3 regions of the Peribacillus sp. FSL E2-0159 genome follow, and region 3 is predicted to be linked to each of the others. Evidence: riboswitches for the same ligand, from Rfam matches in the RefSeq annotation. Region 3 holds a riboswitch; each other region holds the start of a gene.
The links. Region 3 has a riboswitch for lysine ahead of NYE63_RS20540 (aspartate kinase). Riboswitches for the same ligand answer to the same signal wherever they lie in the genome.
Positions count from the first base shown of each region.

Region 1 (2,277 bases), 1.2 Mb from region 3:
AATCGTCAACGGAATCACTAAACAGGCAAATGCAATTGGCTGTCATATCGTCATCTTTCAAACAAATTATGACAGAGAGAAAGAAATCCAGGCTTTGAATATGCTGCAAATGAAGCAGCTCGATGGCATTATCGTTTGTTCAAGGATTTCGGAAATGAAAGTCTTTTTGGATTATCAAAAATACGGACCGATCATCTTATGTGAAGATACAGCCCAGGCTGAATTCTCATCCATCAGCATTGATCATTATGCAGCTTTCTCCTGTGCCCTTGAGTACGTGATTACTAAAGGATATAAGAAAATTGGATACAGCCTTGGCCGTAAAAAGAGCAGAAATAGTTCTCATCGTACAAAGGCCTTTAACGATATCATGAGTAAACATCAACTGATAAACAATAAAGAATGGCTGTTTGAAGGCAGTTACCACATCAAAGACGGTGAACAATTGTTTCAGGAATGGAATTCAATGTCAGATAAACCTGAAGCCATAATCATCACGAATGATGACACGGCGGCAGGCTTCATTCTTACCGCTAAAAAATCGGGTATAAGGGTACCGGAAGATGTGGCCATTCTCGGCTTCAATAATGATAGCCTTAGTGAAATGCTCGACATCACGACCATTTCCTTACCGCTGGAATGGATCGGGAAAATGGCAGTGGACTTATTTGAGAATCCTGAAGTGGTCAAACATGTAAAACTGGAATACTCCCTAATTAAAAGGAGGACCGTCTAGTTATCAGGATCCTTTATTTTAGTATATCGACATTTGAATTCTTCCTTACTGCCATCATTCAATAACTAGGAAAAAATAACCACACAAAATAATCATTGCGATATCCTAGAAGTTATTTTATAATTTTGATATAGTAAAGTTTACTCAGTTGCTAGCAATCTATTAGCGATTGCATGAATTTCATGAGTACAATCGTCCGACGTCACTTACAAGCTGGCGCAACGATTTTAGAAAATTGAATACTTCCTCATTTACCGATGAGTTAGAGGCTGCATCTTATAAAAGTAAAACGGACGAGATTCTGGAAAATTATAGACTCCGTTTGAAAGGATAAGTTGCCGAAGTTAGGGTATATTCCATGTATATTCTTGCTGGCGGTGTTACCGAACAGGAACACCACTGTCACGTTTTTTCAAAAGCGTGGGGAGCTATCTTCGGAAGGATAAACGGGTTTATTATAAACAGCCGTCGATCTTTTTCGACTGCTGTTTTTTTATTTTTCGTTCCCTTCCAATAAAAAGGAGTGTAACATCAATTGTCAAATTCACAATCAGCATCAAGCCCTACTGAACTGAAAAGGAGCCTGAAAGCGCGTCATTTAATGATGATTTCATTAGGTGGAACGATTGGAACAGGTTTATTTTTAGCAAGTGGCGGTGCCATTCATTCAGCCGGTCCCGGCGGTGCCTTGGTGGCATACGCGATCATCGGCATCATGGTTTATTACTTAATGACAAGTCTTGCAGAAATGGCAGCGTTCATGCCAGTGGCCGGTTCGTTCCGTGTCTATGCATCCAAATTCGTCGATCCGTCTTTCGGTTTTGCGATTGGTTGGAACTACTGGTATAACTGGGCAATCACCATTGCCGCCGAATTGGCAGCCGTTGTCTTAATTATGAAGTTCTGGTTCCCGGATAGCCCTTCATTTATCTGGAGTGCAATTGCGTTAATCACTATGTTTCTTATCAATTACATGTCAGTTAAAGGTTTCGGGGAAACAGAATTCTGGTTTGCCATGATCAAAGTCGTGACAGTCGTCATTTTCTTGATCACGGGTGTTCTGATCATTCTCGGAATCATGGGTGGGAATGACCCAATTGGTTTTTCCAATTTCACAATGGGCGAAGGTCCCTTTAACGGAGGGTTCTTCACGATTCTAGGCGTATTCATGGCTGCCGGCTTTTCATTCCAAGGAACGGAATTGCTTGGAGTGACTGCTGGTGAAAGTGAAGATCCAGAAAAAAACATCCCAAAAGCGATCAGATCCGTTTTCTGGCGCATCCTCTTGTTCTATATTCTTGCAATTTTCGTTATTGGAATGATCATTCCGTTTACGGATTCACGTTTATTGAGTCAAGATGTTGCCGTAAGTCCATTCACGCTTGTATTTGAACGTGCTGGCCTTGCATTTGCTGCATCCATCATGAACGCGATCATTTTATCATCCGTACTCTCTGCCGGTAACTCTGGCATGTACGCTTCAACCCGTATGCTATGGGACTTGGCACGGGATGGGAAAGCACCGAAATTCCTTGGCAAGT
Region 1 covers NZ_CP152053.1:5,407,441-5,409,717, forward strand. The annotation lists gene NYE63_RS26530 (LacI family DNA-binding transcriptional regulator) at 1-736, shown strand, start outside; lysine riboswitch at 992-1,175, shown strand; gene NYE63_RS26535 (amino acid permease) at 1,272-2,277, shown strand, end outside.
Region 1: linked by a shared signal. The riboswitch ahead of NYE63_RS26535 (amino acid permease) and the one ahead of NYE63_RS20540 (aspartate kinase) in region 3 are both predicted to bind lysine.

Region 2 (2,277 bases), 2.3 Mb from region 3:
TCTATAATTGTTTTATAAGAAAAAGTGGATTTACAACTAAACAAGAGCCCTATTCAATGTGGAGGGGGAGATGAAGGACAAAAAGAAATCGATAAGTTAAAGGAAAACGCGGTGAATTAAAGGTCAGGCTATATAATTAATGTTGGTTCAGTTGACGCAATAATATCTTTAACTTTATTATCTCTAGCTATTTCTACTAGCTTTATTTCCAGAGTCGTGCATCGATTAGAAAGCAGTGCACTTCTTTCGGAGTTGCACTGCTTTTTAAAATTTCTCCAGTTTATATGATTATTAATTAGAAAATCTGTATTAAAGACTCGCTAAATGAATCATTAGTTTATTTTTTTAACAAAATTGCTTCTACGTTACTAGGGTTTAGAGCTATTTGTAGTGCTCTTTTTTCTTCTTGGTTTAAAGGGACCAATGGTAAGCGGACACCTCCAACATTTATCCCTCGCATATTTAATGCTGATTTTACCGGTGTTGGGTTTGGTGCAGCAAATAAAGCTTTCATAATTGGAAGAAGGTTACGGTGTGCATTGGCAGCACCTTGGACATCGCCATTTTTAAAGCTATTGATCATTTCTTGCATTTCATTACCAATTATGTGTGAAGCTACTGAAACAATGCCTGTTCCACCGATGGCTAAAACCGGTAATGTTAACCCATCATCGCCGCTGTACAATGTAAAATCGTTAGTTGTTTTGCTGATGATTTGTGCCATGGCATCTAAGTCACCACTTGCTTCTTTTATTGCCACAATATTGTTGATTTTTGAGAGGTTGACAATCGTCTCTACTGACATGTTCACAACACTTCGTCCGGGGATATTATATAGCATTACCGGTAATGATGTTGAATGGGCAATAGCACTAAAGTGCTGAAATAATCCTTCTTGAGACGGCTTGTTATAGTATGGGGTAACGAGCATGATTCCGTCGACTCCTGCTGCCTCTGCTTGTTTTGTTAAGCTGATGGAAGCCTTCGTGTTATTTGAGCCAGTTCCAGCTATGACTGGAACTCTTCCATCAACAACTTCTACAACCATTTTGAATAAATCCACTTTCTCTTCTGCAGTTAATGTAGGAGACTCCCCAGTTGTACCAGCTATTACTAATCCATCAGTACCATTAGCAATTAAATAATTTACTAGAGTTCTCGTAGCATTGAAATCAACCTCATCATTATGATTAAACGGGGTAACCATTGCGGTTAAAACTTGGCCAAAATTCATAACTTCACACCCTTTTGTATAATTTTTTTTAAAAATTCAGAGGTGGTTAGGGCCATTCAGGAATAAACGCAAAAAAGCAACAACGAGGATTCGCTGCTGCAGTAGAAACAATATTTATCAAAAAAATGTTTCCGCGCGTAAGATAGCCCTCCATATAGTTTCCTATATGACAGTCCTGTATTTTTTCAATAGCAGAACCAGCTTCAAGAACATGAGATTCTTTCCGCTTCGGCAAATCCCCCTTTCCACAATAGTCATAGGATCTCATTCTCCTCAAAATGTGTACTAATGGTCTTTGCTCCTCTATCCTCACTTCAAAAAGTATGAAGTAAGAAAATATTTAATTGACTGTAATATAACAGGGAATCCTTTCTAATGCAAGTCCAATTTTGAAGTTTTATTAAAAATACATGGATAATCGATGGAAAAGGCTAGAAGCTCTTCTCTTTGTGGGTGGCCCTTTTTATTGAGCTTACGTGGGGCGGGTAAATCAAGATTGTGAAGGATTGTACTTAAACTAACGGGTGCGTTAGCTGAAGAACGGAGCTGTCTTTAAGGCAGCTTTTTCTTATGGAACTAAAGGGGCAGGATATTGTTATAACAATCCTTTGTAAATCTTATTTTGTTATAATGGAAATAAAATCTTAACTATTTTTAGGAGATAAAATGTTTAAGAAAATTAAGACTTGGGCGAGAAATTTAAAACGACAGATTTTTATCCTTTACTTTGCTTGTAAAGATGAAAGGGTACCTTGGTATGCAAAAGTATTTACGGCTTGTGTTGTAGCTTATGCATTCAGTCCGATTGACCTAATACCTGATTTTATACCCATTCTTGGCTACTTAGACGATGTAATTCTCGTTCCAATAGGGATAATGCTTGCATTAAAGATGATACCAAAGACTGTATTAACCGACTGTGAAGTTAAGGCAGAAGAAATGATGAAAAACGGTAAGCCGAAGAATTGGATAGTCGGCTCAATGATAGTATTAATTTGGGGCTTAATTATAATATGGGCTATTATTAATATTTATCGCATACT
Region 2 covers NZ_CP152053.1:1,898,022-1,900,298, forward strand. The annotation lists gene dapA (4-hydroxy-tetrahydrodipicolinate synthase) at 338-1,234, opposite strand; lysine riboswitch at 1,370-1,548, opposite strand; gene NYE63_RS09420 (YkvA family protein) at 1,901-2,277, shown strand, end outside.
Region 2: linked by a shared signal. The riboswitch ahead of dapA (4-hydroxy-tetrahydrodipicolinate synthase) and the one ahead of NYE63_RS20540 (aspartate kinase) in region 3 are both predicted to bind lysine.

Region 3 (2,277 bases):
CTGCTTGGTGTCAAAACGATTCACCCGAAACGGGGAGCGAAAAAAGACATGCTTAAATTGGCGAATAAAAATGCCTCCATCGCCCTTCAGGAAAAATTCTCTTTGATTGAAAGGGATGAAGAAAGAACGATCAATGCGGTGGAAAACCTCGGGAACCAACTGGGTATCTACACCCCGCATCGAATTGAAGCTTTCGATAACTCCAATATCCAGGGAAGTGACCCTGTTTCCGCTTTAGTCGTGTTCATTGATGGGAAGCCGGAAAAAAGGGAGTACCGCAAATATAAGATCAAGACTGTCCAGGGGCCTGATGATTATGAATCGATGCGTGAAGTGGTCAGAAGAAGGTATTCCCGAGTATTGAAAGAAGGACTGCCGCTTCCGGACTTAATCATCATTGATGGCGGAAAGGGACATGTGGAAGCCGTTCGGGATATTCTGGAAAATGAATTGGGCCTTGATATACCACTTTCAGGCCTCATTAAGGATGAAAAGCATAGGACATCGCAATTGATGATCGGAAATCCTCTTGAACTCGTACCTCTTGATTCACGGAGCCAGGAATTTTACCTATTGCAAAGAATTCAGGATGAAGTGCATCGGTTCGCGATAACGTTTCATCGCCAGCTGCGCGGGAAAAATGCGGTTCACTCACAGCTTGATGATATTCCAGGAGTCGGGGAAAAACGAAGGAAGCAATTATTAAGGCATTTTGGATCATTGAAGAAAATCAAAGAGGCAACAGCCGAGGAGATCATGGAAGCTGGCATGCCAAAAGGGGTAGCCGAGGGAATCGTTAGAAAATTACAAGAATAATCTTGCTACCGATAAATCTCTATGCTATGATTAAAAAGAATTTTTAACTAGACAACTTAAAAGTGCTGATAGAGGTGCGGAATTCAAGAGTAAAAACCTGGAGAAGTATGAGCTTCCATGAAAGGTTTTGAAAGGGGATAACGCCGAAGGAAGACAAGACTCATACCTTGTTCTCCTGGTCCGACATTTAATAAATGGCGGATTGTCAGGGTTTATACCCTGGAGAGCTATCTCACTGTGTTTACAGTATTAGATATGTGACCACAGCAATGAGATATTTCTCATTGCTTTTTTTATTGCCTAAAAACTAGAGAGGGTGCATGAGGATGGCATTAATCGTTCAAAAATTCGGCGGAACATCCGTCGGTAGCGTAGAAAAAATCAAAAATGTTGCCAATCGGGTAATCGAGGAAGCGGAGAATGGAAATGAGGTAGTCGTCGTTGTTTCAGCTATGGGGAAAACAACGGATCAATTGGTTTCCATGGCCCGGGATATTTCCGGAACCCCGAGCAAGAGGGAAATGGATATGCTATTGACTACTGGGGAACAGGTAACGATTTCCCTCTTAACGATGGCATTGATTGAAGAAGGATATGAAGCCATTTCGTATACGGGCTGGCAGGCTGGCATGCAAACGGAATCCGTTCATGGGAATGCCCGGATTTTAAACATCGATGCTTCAAGGATCCAAGCTCAGCTTCAGGAGAAGAAAATAGTGGTCGTAGCCGGTTTCCAGGGGAACGATGTAAATGGGGAAATCACTACCTTAGGGCGAGGTGGTTCCGATACGACGGCGGTCGCCATCGCTGCAGCGCTGAATGCGGATAGATGCGATATATATACGGATGTAACGGGTGTTTTCACAACAGACCCACGCTACATAGAAGGCGCGCGAAAACTCCAATCCATTTCTTACGATGAAATGCTGGAACTTGCCAACCTGGGGGCGGGCGTCCTTCATCCAAGGGCAGTCGAATATGCAAAAAATTATCAAATTCCGCTTGAAGTCCGTTCAAGCATGGAGAGAGAATCAGGAACGATCATTGAGGAGGAAGCAACTATGGAAGAAAACTTAATTGTACGAGGCATTGCTTTTGAAGACAGTATTACGAGGGTCACAATATATGGTTTGCCCCAGTCACTTGGTGCACTATCCACAATTTTCACGACACTTGCGAAAAACCGGATTAATGTAGACATCATCATTCAAAGCATGACTGCCGAGGATACGACCAATCTATCTTTTTCCACAAAAAGCGAAGATACAGAAGCGGCCTTGATCGTGCTGGAAAATAATAAAGAACAATTGGGATTCGATCGAGTCGAAACGGAAAGCGGGTTGGCCAAAGTGTCGATCGTCGGTTCTGGTATGGTATCCAACCCAGGAGTGGCTGCCGAGATGTTTGAAGTGATGGCCAATACAGGCATCCAGGTGAAAATGGTCAGCACATCGGAAATTA
Region 3 covers NZ_CP152053.1:4,205,146-4,207,422, reverse strand. The annotation lists gene uvrC (excinuclease ABC subunit UvrC) at 1-816, shown strand, start outside; lysine riboswitch at 878-1,054, shown strand; gene NYE63_RS20540 (aspartate kinase) at 1,143-2,277, shown strand, end outside.